DNA from 2 places in the Halobacillus sp. KGW1 genome. Region 1 is predicted to be linked to the other one. Evidence: riboswitches for the same ligand, from Rfam matches in the RefSeq annotation. Region 1 holds a riboswitch; the other holds the start of a gene.

Region 1 (6,115 bases):
ATGCTTTGCCACATCGGCTATTGTCACTGTCATTTTATACATCGACTCTTTCTTTTAAGTTTAATAAATCGGTTTAGTAAATCGGTTTAGTGATAGTATAATGCCTTTGTAAGCGTTTTACAATCATTATTTTCAGAAATTTCTACACAGAGAACCCATAAAGTTACTATTTTTGTCACGACAGCTGTATCTTCATTAGTGAATTTCTCGGGTTTTTTTAATATACTTAGATTGGACAACTTAAAGAGAGATGGTGAATTTCACATGGAGATTAAAAAAGATTTCAATTACGTCCCTTGGGTCGTGGGGCTTTCAATTGTCATTAACGCCATTGTTGTGGCACTATTATTCGCTCCTGAAATTGAAGGAGATACAGGTTTTGATCTGAAACTGCTACCTCTTCTAAATGCAGTTTTCAATTCCTTTACGTTCGTTTTTCTATTGGCAGCGTTGTTTATGATTATTCGAAAGAATATTAAATGGCATAAACGGTTCATTTTCGCCGCTTTCACAACAACAGCATTGTTCTTAATTTCTTACCTGACCTACCATTCGATGGCTGAGTCTACTCATTTTGGTGGGGAAGGAATAATCGTACCTATCTATTACTTCATCCTGATCACCCATATCGTTCTTGCAGCGCTGATCGTACCATTAGCACTTGTTACACTATTCCGTGGGCTTTCCATGCGCGTCGACAAACACAGGAAGATTGCCCGCTGGACGATGCCCCTCTGGCTGTATGTCAGCCTGACAGGCGTCATTGTTTACCTAATGATCTCCCCATATTATTAAACGCAAAAAAGATCCAGGAACCTGCAGGTTCCTGGATCTTTTTATGGGTAGGTTTGAGAAAAATTATATCGGGAAAGTATAAAAGTAGTTACATCTATTCTTTTCGTTATAAGGAGCATTCCATGGATATTTTGAAACATATGTTGGAAGAAGGCTATGGTTCCGCCAGGTTTTCCTCTGTCAGCGGGAAAGAATTCCACGTTGACCTCCATGACTTGATAAGCAGTAAGGAGCTCTTTGATAAGATGGAGATTATTCCACGGGCAATTGAGTATTTCCCCTTTGAAAGAGTCCCATATATCGCCCTCAATGACGGGGAACAATCCTACAAAATTAAACTTATTAAATTATAACCATATAAGAAAGCAGACCTTATTCACCGGCCTGCTTTCTTTTTATTTTCTGCTTATCCAAAACCGCTTGACTACGTTGCCGTCCTCTTCCACGAAGTCTTGGTCTTCCTTCCCCCCATTTTTCAAAATAGCTTTCCAAGACCCTGTATTCCACTGATCACATACGACAAGGACATCCGTTATCTTCATTTCCCAGGCTTTCTCCAATGAAAGGCGCAGTAATGTCGTTGCATAACCATTCCTTCTTTCCGAAGGTCGGATACTATATCCTATATGACCGCCTTCTTTTCTCAGACGATCTGTCAATTTGTGGCGTATGTTGGTAACACCGATTATTCGTTCTTGTTTATCCATCATCCAATAGGTGGTGTCCGGTACCCACCCGGGAGGAAGATAGACTCCTCGTTCATTATTTTCCAGGAATTCTATCATCTCGTCAAAAGCATACGGATCTTTCTCTATGACCCATGGTATCATCGTTTCTCCACTTTCCAGCCATTCCTTATAATAATTTATGTAAGCATCCTTCCACTTCAAGGCAGGCTTCACCAGAGTCATTTCACTCATCTTTCCCCATCTCCTTTCACCAAAACGATTTCATCCAAAATTGGTATCCCTGTAGAAGAAAAGCGGGGGATGGATGGTTTTACTAATCTCGCTTTTTCAACCGCTCCTCTAACGACGGACTTCAATCGGAAGCCTCTGCGCTGATAGAAACGGATAGCATGAATATTTTCATTCGTCGTGATTACCTTAATCCTTCGACCATCTGCAACACTCTCGACTCTATCAATCAGAAGAGAACCTATCCCTCTTCCTTCCCTCAAGCTGTCCAGAGATACGATTTCCACTTCCTCCTCACTCTCCACGTATGTGATGAGACCGATAATTTCTGCTTTTTCCCCCACATATGTGAACCCATCTAACTTCCTGCAATCGTAGATCCCGCTTGATACGATCATATATGGACTGTCCCAGTTATCCTTAAAAAAGGAATCCCACTTTCCCTTAGCTGTCTCCTGTTTTTTGTATATATTCATGAAAGTGCTCCGTACTTTCTCATCTACTCCCAATCTCCTTCAGAAACAGCGATTTATTTTTCGGGGATACTTTAATGGACTCCGCTGTTCCATAGTGAATTTCCAGGCGGTCAAAGGAAAGGGCAGGTGCCTGAAGTATATCTTTCACTTCCTCCACTCTCCTGATTTGGTCAAGCGGTACACGCTTCCGGAAAGGACCGTAGACGATTTTCAACTCCTCGTGATCGATGATATATCGTGTCCCAAAATATATCCAGCCGACGAGCGCACTTATAACAACTGCAAAGATCACCTTGGCAATGTAAGAATTCGAAAGGCCGGGAATCATAAATACCCCCCACTCCAGGCCGCCTATCGCATCAATAAGTACCACTCCCATTACCAGAACCAAGAAGACGGATAACCACTTGCTTTTCTTTGACGTGAATCGAAGGGATTGCTGATTGCTCATACCATCTCTCCTTTATGGAAATTTTATACTACTACATTCTACGACCGGACCCCTGCATACGTTTCAAGAAAAACAACCATTTACAAAAATTAAAATATTCGCTAAGATGAAGGCATCCAAGACAACTGCATAACGTGGAACTTGCACTGGGGGAGCTGCATTTGCGGCTGAGAGGTTTATCCGACCCTTAGCACCCGAACTAGATAATACTAGCGTGGGGAAGTGCAGCCTGACTCTCGCGATCAGACTTCTTTTTTGGCTTTTCTTTTCGATTGTTGGACTGCATTCCCATGGAATGCAGTTTTTTTGTGTTTAAAAAAGGAGGAAATTAAATGACTCAAGTATGTGGAAATTCAAAAATTGCCGGCTGCTCTTTTTCTGTCCATCCTATGTGTAATGACTTTCAGGATATGATCATGACAAGCCTTCAACAGACCGACACATCCAAAGTATGGATGAAAACGGATCATGTTACGACGACGGTTCGCGGACGCTTGGAACACGTCTTTGACGTAGCCAAAGCCGTCTTTCACCATACCGCCGTCACAGGGGTTCATGCCGCATTTCAGGGGACGTTTTCCATCGGCTGCCCGGGCGATCCTACTGGTGATGTGTACCTGGATGAAACATCTAACGTGATGAACAGGAATACAGCAGCTGTCAAACAGGCGGTGACAGCTAAGTTTTCTCTATACCCTTTAGGTGGAGGTAAGTATATGGAAACGATTTACGAAAAGATTGAAAGGATGAGAGAACAAGGCATTTCTGTAACACCTGCCCACTATTCCACCAGGCTGGAGGGGGATATCCACGACATCTTTCACGGTTTGGAAAACGTGTTTAAGGAAACAGAAGCCGGTGGATCCTCCCACACCGTGATGACTGTGAGCATTTCTGCAAACAGCCCATCTAAAAAGGAGGAGGAGGAATGAAGAACTGGAAATTAAAAGAAATCGTCGTCATGTCTGTACTTGCCGTCGTATTCGCTGTTGTTTACTTAGCTTTTCTACCTGTAGGCAAAGTTCTGTCCGGATTAATGGGTCCGATTGGATATGACTTCATATATGGAATATGGTTCATTGTCTCCATTATCGCCGCCTACATACTAAGGAAACCAGGCGCTGCATTCTTATCGGAAACCATTGCCGCCACTGTGGAAATGCTGCTCGGGAATGCGTCCGGACCGATGCTCATTTTGACAGGCGTCATTCAAGGACTTGGGGCAGAGACCGCCTTCGCCATCACCCGTTATAAGAGTTACCAACTCCTTACACTTATGCTCTCCGGTATGATGGCTGCCGTGTTCAGCTTTTTCTGGGAATATTTCCGCCTGGGGTACAGCGCCTTAAGTACGGATTACGTAGCAGCTATGTTCATCATTAGACTTCTAAGTGGAGCTCTCATCTCCGGGCTGGCAGGAAAAGCAATTGCCGATGCCCTTGCCAAAACAGGAGTGCTGTCAGGATTTGCTCTGGGTAAAGAACGTCGTAGGAAGCGGGCGGCATAATGAAAATGATTTTTGAAGTTGACCATTTATCGTTGACTTATGACCAACACCCGCAGCCGGTACTTAAGGATATAAACTTAAATGTCGCACAAGGAGACAGCGTTTTGGTACTTGGTCCAAGTGGCTCGGGAAAAAGTTCCCTGGTGCATTGCCTGACGGGACTTTATCCTGAAGAACTTGACGGCACCATGACCGGTACCGTCAAGATAGCAGGAAAAGATGCGTGCACCTATAAACCGGGAGAAGCAGCAAAAAAAGTAGGCGTCGTATTTCAGGATCCTGAAACGCAGTTTTGTATGCTTACAGTAGAGGAGGAAGTAGCTTTTGGTCTTGAGAATTTAGCCGTACCTCCTTCGCAAATGCAGGATCTTATCGAACAGGCGCTCTCCTGGGTTGGTCTGGAACAATACAAGAAAGAAAAAATCCACGTCCTTTCCGGCGGCCAGAAGCAGAAACTGGCTCTTGCCTGTACACTCGTAATGGAGCCGGATGTGCTGATATTAGATGAACCAACAGCGAATCTGGACCCGGTTTCGGCTAGAGAATTCATCGAGATCCTCTCAGAAATAAAGCGTAAGCGTAAACTGACTTTAGTAGTCATCGAACACCGGTTGGAAGGCTGGCTTTCTCTTCTTACACGCGTAATCGTCCTTGAGAAAGATGGACATATGTTTAGTGAGGGACCACTTCTGAAAAATTTGAAAACCTATGGGCCTACCTTGATGAAAGAAGGCGTCTGGCTCCCCTACTCTGCCCGCACTGCCATGGCTCTTGGATGGAAGGGAAAGCTACCGCTGAGCATAGATGAGTATGTATCGCTGCCAATTCCTTTACCAGCTCCCGAAATAAAAAAGCCGGCGACTGAGGGAACGCTATTGTCAGCAAATAACGTGGCATGGAAAGAAGTCCTTCATAATATCCATTTGGATATCCATCCTGAGGAATGGGTGGCCGTCGTTGGAGCGAACGGAAGTGGAAAAAGCAGTCTTTCCAAGCTTTTAGCGGGTATTATAAAGCCGTCCAACGGAGATGTTGCTTTCAAAGGAAGATCGATCACACGCTGGAAAGAGAAGCTTCTTCGCCGCGAAATCGGTTATGTTTTTCAAAATCCCGAACACCAATTCATAACAGATTCTGTATTTGAGGAAGTGTCCTACAGTTTGAAAGAGCGAGAAATGGATGAACAAGAGACGAAGGAAATAGTCCGGAAGACGCTTCTACTCTGTCAATTGGAAGGCTTGGAACATTCTCATCCATTCCTTTTGAGTCAAGGACAGAAACGGAGACTCAGTGTCGCCACCATGCTCGTTTTGGATGTCAATCTACTTATTTTGGACGAGCCGACATTCGGTCAGGATGCTGGTTCTACCGAAAGTCTTATGCAGATCCTGAAAGAAAAACACGACCAGGGCACCTCCATCATCATGATCACTCATGACATGGAGCTTGTCGACCGTTTTGCAACAAGGACCATCGTTATCCAGGAAGGCGGTATTCAATGGGACGGACCTACGGAAGAACTATGGGAAATAGAATCATTGGAAGATTACCATTTGGAAACACCCCCGAGGCTGCAACTGACATCCTCAAGGGACGCAAAGGAGCGGACTCATGTCTTTTCATAACGTTAACCCGACAGTGAAAGCATTGACGATCCTCGCCGTTGTCTTCGTGCTGGCTTTACGATACGATCCTGTCACCCCGGCGGTTTTCTCTGCTGCAACAATTGCCGTCACTTTTTTGTTCGGAAATGTAAATAAGAAGTTGTATGTGATCTATTTAATGATATTTTCCATCTTCGCCTTTGGGATGTTATGGACAACCATCGCATTCGCGGACGTTCCTGCAGATGCTAAGGAAACGGTTTCCTTGTTCGGATGGGTCGTCCCAAAAGAAGATTGGCTAATGGCATTATCTTTATCCTTCCGCATCATCGCATTTGCATCGCTTTCCTTATTGTTTGTCTTTA
Region 2 (6,115 bases), on a different contig from region 1:
TCATTTCCCGGGGAATGTTTCGACAAAATCATAAGAGTCGCTTCAACTGTTTGACCGGCTGCCGCTTCCGTGCCTCTTCATATTGGAGAAACGGACAGCCTTTCTCTTCGAGTCGGGCCAGGACGTTCTTAATCGTGAAGGATTCCGGTCGCAGTCCTTCTTTTACCTCTTCCCAAAATAACGGACAGGCAACCGTGGCTTCATCGGTACGGCGAGCGGAATAGGGGGCAACGATTGTTTTCCCTTCTGCATGCTGGACATAATCCAGATACAGCTTCTCTCCTCGTTTTTTCTTCAGGCGTTCGACTGTGAACAGGTCCGGGCATTTTTGTACGAGTGTTTCCGCCACAGCTTCGGTAAGGTTCCGCGTTTCCTCATAGCTGAAGTCGCCTGCTTGAATAGGAATATGAATCTGCATCCCTTTGTTACCAGACGTTTTGATGAAGCTGATGACTCCGATTTCATCCAGCATCTGCTTCATCCACTGTGCAGCGGTAATCGCAAGTGAAAAGTGTTCCCGGCTTGGGGGATCCAGGTCGAAGACAATTTCATCGGGTAAGGATGCATCTGTTTTGTCAAAAGGGATATGGAACTCCACTGCTCCTTGATTGGCAAGCCAAAGGAGCGAGGGGAGATTATTGCAAAGGATCCGGCTTCCGTCTTTTTCTTCCCATGTGTCTAAATAGTCCGGAGCATGATCCGGGGCTTGCTTTTGATAGAAGGACTCAGCAGTAATCCCGTCCGGACAGCGGATTACTGTCAATTTCTTCTCCGCTAAGAATGGCAGCATGTAAGGTGCGATATGACGGATATATTGAAAGTATTGTTTCTTACTGACGTTCTTCCACAGCTGTTTATCCGAGTTCGTGACAGGTACTTCTTCAGGATAGAGGGAAAGGTCCCACTCCATCTTCTCTTTTGTGCAGTTCTCCGGTGTCAGATCAAAGCGGAATCGGTGAAAAACAGGTTCGCGCATTTCCCCATCCGCTGCATCAAGGCAATGGATATCCGCGCAGACGCTTGGAGTTACATGCCATTTCCCGGCCTGATTTTCTCCGTTACTTTTAAAAAACATCTGAAGTGTTTCTGCTTCTTCGACAGACAGCCCATTTTTGAACTTTCCCAACGTCTCCTCCTTGAGAGTGACGTCATAGTAGCCGTTGGCCGGATCATAGGCTGTCAGACAGCCGGAAACGCTGCGGAAGTTCTTCCATTTCAACCATTGCTTGGACCGCTCCCCTTCGCTGTAAAAGCTCTTCTTGTGTTTTGCGACAATCCCTTCCGCCCTGTGAAGCAATACTAATGCTTTTATCTTTTCTAGGCTGGTGTGTACTTCTGAAAGCACGATGTGAGGATGCTGGATGGTTTGAACGAGAGCGTACAGGCTTCGCTTTCGTTCTTCCAATCTCTGTTTCCCCCCCGTCAAATGATCAAATGCGACAAATGTACACGGCCTTTCCCGGGCGGCCCTGGCTATTACAGCTTCCTTCTTTAACCGTCCTCTCGTCTGCAAGCGAGAGAAGTTTGTCTGCCACCGTGTGTTACGGATGACGAGTTCCCCGTCAATCGTGAAGGGGAGCGAGTCGGCTGGGGGAACAAGTCCGCATATCTCCGGGAAGCGGCCACTCAAGTCCTTGCCGTTTCTACTCCATAGCTTTATCCCGTCCTCCGAAGCATGGAGGAGACAGCGGAAGCCGTCATACTTCACTTCATAAATCCAATCCGGTCCGGTCGGCAAATCTTCTGCAGCAGTCAATAGCATCGGTTTCAAAGACACCCGCTCCTTTTTTATATGCTGCTTAGTTTACCCACAGCCGGCGAACATATTTTACCGACCTGTCGTGAATGCTAGGAGAAAAAGGAGTCGAGAACTATGCATACGATGTGGAAAGGAACCATCAGCTTCGGTCTCGTCAATATTCCGATCAAGCTTCATGCAGCGACGGAGAACAAGGATATTAAGCTAAGGCAGCTTCACAAAGAATGTAAGACACCGGTGGAATACAAAAAACGCTGTCCGGTATGTGAAGAGGAAATCAGCCAGGAAGAAATTGTGAAAGCCTATGAATATGCCAAGAACAAATTCGTGGTGTTGGATGAAGAGGATTTGGAACAGCTGAAGAAGGAGCAGGAGGATAAGGCGGTCGAAATCCTCGACTTCGTCAAGTTGGAGGAAATCGATCCGATTTATTTTGAACGAAGCTATTTTATATCGCCCAATGAAGGGGGATCGAAAGCTTACGGGTTGTTACGCCAAGCTCTGTCCGATACGGGGAAAATAGGTGTAGCAAAAATTATTATTCGATCCAAGGAACAGCTGGCGGTTGTTCGTGTTTATGAAAATACATTGCTCATGGAAACGATCCATTTCCCGGACGAAGTAAGAAACGTACAGGATGTCCCGAATGTGCCGGCAGAGGCGGATTTAGGAAAGAAAGAGCTTAGTACCGCAGTGACATTGATCGATCAATTGACCGAAACATTTGATCCGGGAAAATATACGGACGAATACCGAACCGCGTTGATGGACTTGATTGAGGCGAAGAAGAACAACGAAGAGGTTACGACGGCAGCAGACAAACAAAAACCGGACAATGTCACCGATTTGATGGAAGCTCTGGAGAAATCGTTGGAGCGGACCAAAGGCGCGAAGAAGAAAAAAACAACGAAACGAAAAACGACTGCCTCCACTAAGAAGAAGACGTCATAATCCCTTATGTGACAAGGGTTTGTCGAACGTTTTGACTGTATTATTAAGAGGCGTTGTAGTATAATATATAGTAGATACATGTGGTTCGGAGGGGAAAGAATGAGTGTTCGGACAGAAGAACAGGCAGAGCATTTGATGCGTTCTGCGAAAGCGTCTATGGCTATTGAAGGGTTCAGCTTGAATAAGAAGCAGGAATCATTAGTTAAGAAGTGTCTTACAGGAGCCATATCCCATAAAGAATTCGTCAAGCGGGCTTTGGAATTGTCCCGCCATGCCTAGTTCCAGGTATGGGGGTGAATCCTCCCGCTATTGTTATGCAGGGACTGATGTGCTGATTAATCACTATGACCTTATGGACGACAAGCAGCTGGAGTATATGGAGGCGATCCTTGCCACCCAGCGTTTGTCGGAACTGCAGGAAAAGCCTGTGGAAGGGGACTTCGACCTCAGACATTTGCAACGTATTCACGCCCGTTTATTTTCCGACCTTTATCCTTTTGCGGGCAATATCAGGACAGAGAATATCACGAAGGACGGGTTTTCTTTTGCGCAGGCCCGCTTCATTCAGGAAGCTTCTGTCCCGATCTTTGATTCTCTAATGAAGGAAGAGTGGGCAGGGATGGACAAAGAGGACTTAGCACGGAAACTGGCTCACTATATGGCGGAGTTGAACGTCCTTCATCCGTTTCGGGAAGGAAATGGTCGGAGCTTGCGTGAGTTCATCCGCACAATCGCCTTGGAAGCCGGCTACCATCTGGATTGGTCCTGTGTACCGAAAGAGGAGGTCTTTCAAGCGAGCATCGATTCAGTCAAGGATATCAGCAGTCTTTATTCGGTTATCCAAGCGTCGCTTGTTCCACTTGCCAAATGAGCAAAAGCCGGGGGAATCCCCGGCTTTTTATTCATCTTCTACAAGCACTTCCTTCTCCGGTCCTTCGTTTTCCTTAAGAACAATCTGCCACTGGTCATCGTCTTCATCAAATAGAATTTCCGCCACGGCGACAATTTTGTCATCTTCTACATCGGTTAGAGCGGAAGCCAAGGCTTCGGAGGTCGTCAATCGGGCCCCTTCTACTTCACTCATCTCCACTTCGGAAACCTTATCGGCAGGTGCCTGTTCTGGAAAACTTTCTTTAATGGGGCCGTCTGTCCAAACATCTACATATTTACCTGTCCATTCGTTGTCCGGAGCTTCAGACACCCACATCGCCCGCCCTTTTTCTTCTGACTCTGTAGTCGGAGTGACGACAAGGATACTGGATCCTTCCTGTTCCATCACATATCCGCTGATTTCTGCTTGCTCCGGAGGCGCCTCTGCTTCCGTTTCCTCATAATCCGAGCCGGCTGGTGCAGAACTGCACCCCGCCAAAAGAATCAAACAAGCGGCCCCCATCATTGTCCAGATGTTTCTCATTGTCATTCTCCTCTCGAATACAGATATTATTCAGAATATTGCACATGACAGAAGATACGAACTTTGTTATCATAAGACTCAACCAAGCAAATAGTACGATTCAACTACTAGGGGGGCCTTGTTACAGGCTGAGAGGAAAGCGTAAAGCTTTTCGACTCTTATGAACCTGATCTGGTTAATACCAGCGGAGGGAAGTAGTCAGACGAACGAATAGTTATTCATCGACTGTCTATGATCCAAGTCAGGTCCTCTCCAGGACCTGGCTTTTTTATTTTCTTATGGAAGGGGGGAATGTATTGAACCGTACACGTTTATTGACTATTATGGCACTGTTTGTTGCCATTGGAACATTCGGAGCACAGCTGCTCTGGTTCCCGGCAGGCATCGCGAAGGCATATCCTGTCCAACATGCGGTAAATGTCATGGCTGCTGTGATGCTTGGACCGCTGCCTGCTGCTGCCATTGCTTTCTGCATCGGCCTGCTGCGATTTCTTTTAGGGCTAGGAACACTGTTGGCTTTTCCTGGTGGAATGGTCGGAGCATTATTTGCTGGTTTGTTTTATCGGATATACAAACGGAAAGGGGCAGCTGTAGTCGGCGAGGTGATTGGAACTGGAATCATTGGAGCATTACTCGCCGTTCCGCTGGCTGGATTCATCATGGGCAGTGCGGCCGGAGCGTTTGCCTTTGTTCCTTCTTTCTTCATCAGCAGTCTGTCAGGAGCTGCCATCGGCTGGTTTGTGCTGTCACGTATCAAAGCAGAACAACTTCTATTACAACCATAATACACGGAAACTGCTAGGGGCGCGAATTATCGCTGAGATAAGGATTATCCTTTGTCCCTCAACACCTGATCTGGTTCGTACCAGCGTAGGGAAGTAGTCTGGACCTCTGCAATCCTCTAGTAGCTTCCGAATAACTCAGGGAGGCACCACTATGTCATTCTCCACTCAATTAAGAAAAGAAAATCAGGACGTGTTTGAAGCTATTTTTCACCATCCATTTGTTGAAGGTCTCGGAAAAGGAGAACTTCCGAAAGAAGCTGTCGCTCATTATGTGAAAGCGGACTTTGAATATTTGAATGCATTTATGCATGTGTACGGCATTGCTGTTTCCAAATCACCAAAAAGAGAAGATATTGAGCTCTTCAATGACCAGATCAACTTTGTGCTCCACAGTGAAGTGCATCCCCATAACAACCTGTGCCGATATATCGGTAAAGAATATGAGGAACTGCAGGGTTACCCGCTGCCACCGACAGCGGACCACTATATTAAACATATGCTCTACCATGCGCATATGGGCAGTATTGGAGAAATTATTGCCGCCTTACTTCCATGCCCCTGGACATATCTCGAAATCGGTAAAGAACTAACGAAAGCCTATCAACCGGACGAAAATCATCCGTTCTTTGATTGGATCGATTTCTATGCAGAGGAAGAAATAGGCGGATTGACAGGACAGCTTTGCGAGAAGCTTGATGCCTATGCAGAGCAAGCTTCAGACGAGGAGAAGAATAAGATGCGTGAAGCTTTCCGAAAGAGCTGCCAGCTGGAATTATCCTTCTGGGAAATGGCCTATACCGTCGAGGAATGGCCCGTAGCTGAGGGGGTTTACCGATGAACCGAGTGAAGTGTGCTCTTACCATTGCCGGAACGGATCCAAGCGGCGGTGCGGGTATCCAGGCGGATTTAAAGACGTTTCAAGAGCTTCAAAGTTATGGGATGAGCGTCGTCACTTCGGTAGTCGCTCAGAATACGACCGGCGTATCTGCGGTTCATCATCTTCCGGTCACGATGCTGAAGCAGCAGCTCTATGCAGTATCAGACGATATGCCGATCGATGCACTGAAAACAGGTATGGTGGCAACTATCGATATGATGGAGGTCCTTAAACAATGGCTGAAGGAAACAGAGGCTGCATACGTCATGGACCCTGTGATGGTAGCAACGAGCGGCGATCCTTTAATTGAGGAAAAGGCGAGGGATTAT

The links. A riboswitch is a leader RNA that binds a small molecule or an ion and turns the genes downstream of it on or off. The one in region 1 is predicted to bind thiamine pyrophosphate.
Region 2: another riboswitch for thiamine pyrophosphate. It lies ahead of thiW (energy coupling factor transporter S component ThiW); the one in region 1 lies ahead of AXG56_RS06080 (YkoF family thiamine/hydroxymethylpyrimidine-binding protein).

What each region holds. Positions count from the first base shown of each region.
Region 1 covers NZ_LSOC01000002.1:1,042,854-1,048,968, forward strand. The annotation lists gene AXG56_RS06050 (LacI family DNA-binding transcriptional regulator) at 1-33, opposite strand, end outside; gene AXG56_RS06055 (DUF420 domain-containing protein) at 265-795, shown strand; gene AXG56_RS06060 (hypothetical protein) at 918-1,148, shown strand; gene AXG56_RS06065 (GNAT family N-acetyltransferase) at 1,191-1,715, opposite strand; gene AXG56_RS06070 (GNAT family N-acetyltransferase) at 1,712-2,188, opposite strand; gene AXG56_RS06075 (PH domain-containing protein) at 2,208-2,639, opposite strand; TPP riboswitch at 2,778-2,877, shown strand; gene AXG56_RS06080 (YkoF family thiamine/hydroxymethylpyrimidine-binding protein) at 2,972-3,571, shown strand; gene AXG56_RS06085 (ECF transporter S component) at 3,568-4,146, shown strand; gene AXG56_RS06090 (ABC transporter ATP-binding protein) at 4,146-5,771, shown strand; gene AXG56_RS06095 (energy-coupling factor transporter transmembrane protein EcfT) at 5,758-6,115, shown strand, end outside.
Region 2 covers NZ_LSOC01000003.1:911,597-917,711, reverse strand. The annotation lists gene ligD (DNA ligase D) at 29-1,762, opposite strand; gene AXG56_RS13555 (Ku protein) at 1,874-2,710, shown strand; gene AXG56_RS13550 (hypothetical protein) at 2,810-2,989, shown strand; gene AXG56_RS13545 (Fic family protein) at 3,039-3,581, shown strand; gene AXG56_RS13540 (DUF3221 domain-containing protein) at 3,609-4,124, opposite strand; TPP riboswitch at 4,224-4,334, shown strand; gene thiW (energy coupling factor transporter S component ThiW) at 4,421-4,909, shown strand; TPP riboswitch at 4,915-5,018, shown strand; gene tenA (thiaminase II) at 5,061-5,747, shown strand; gene thiD (bifunctional hydroxymethylpyrimidine kinase/phosphomethylpyrimidine kinase) at 5,744-6,115, shown strand, end outside.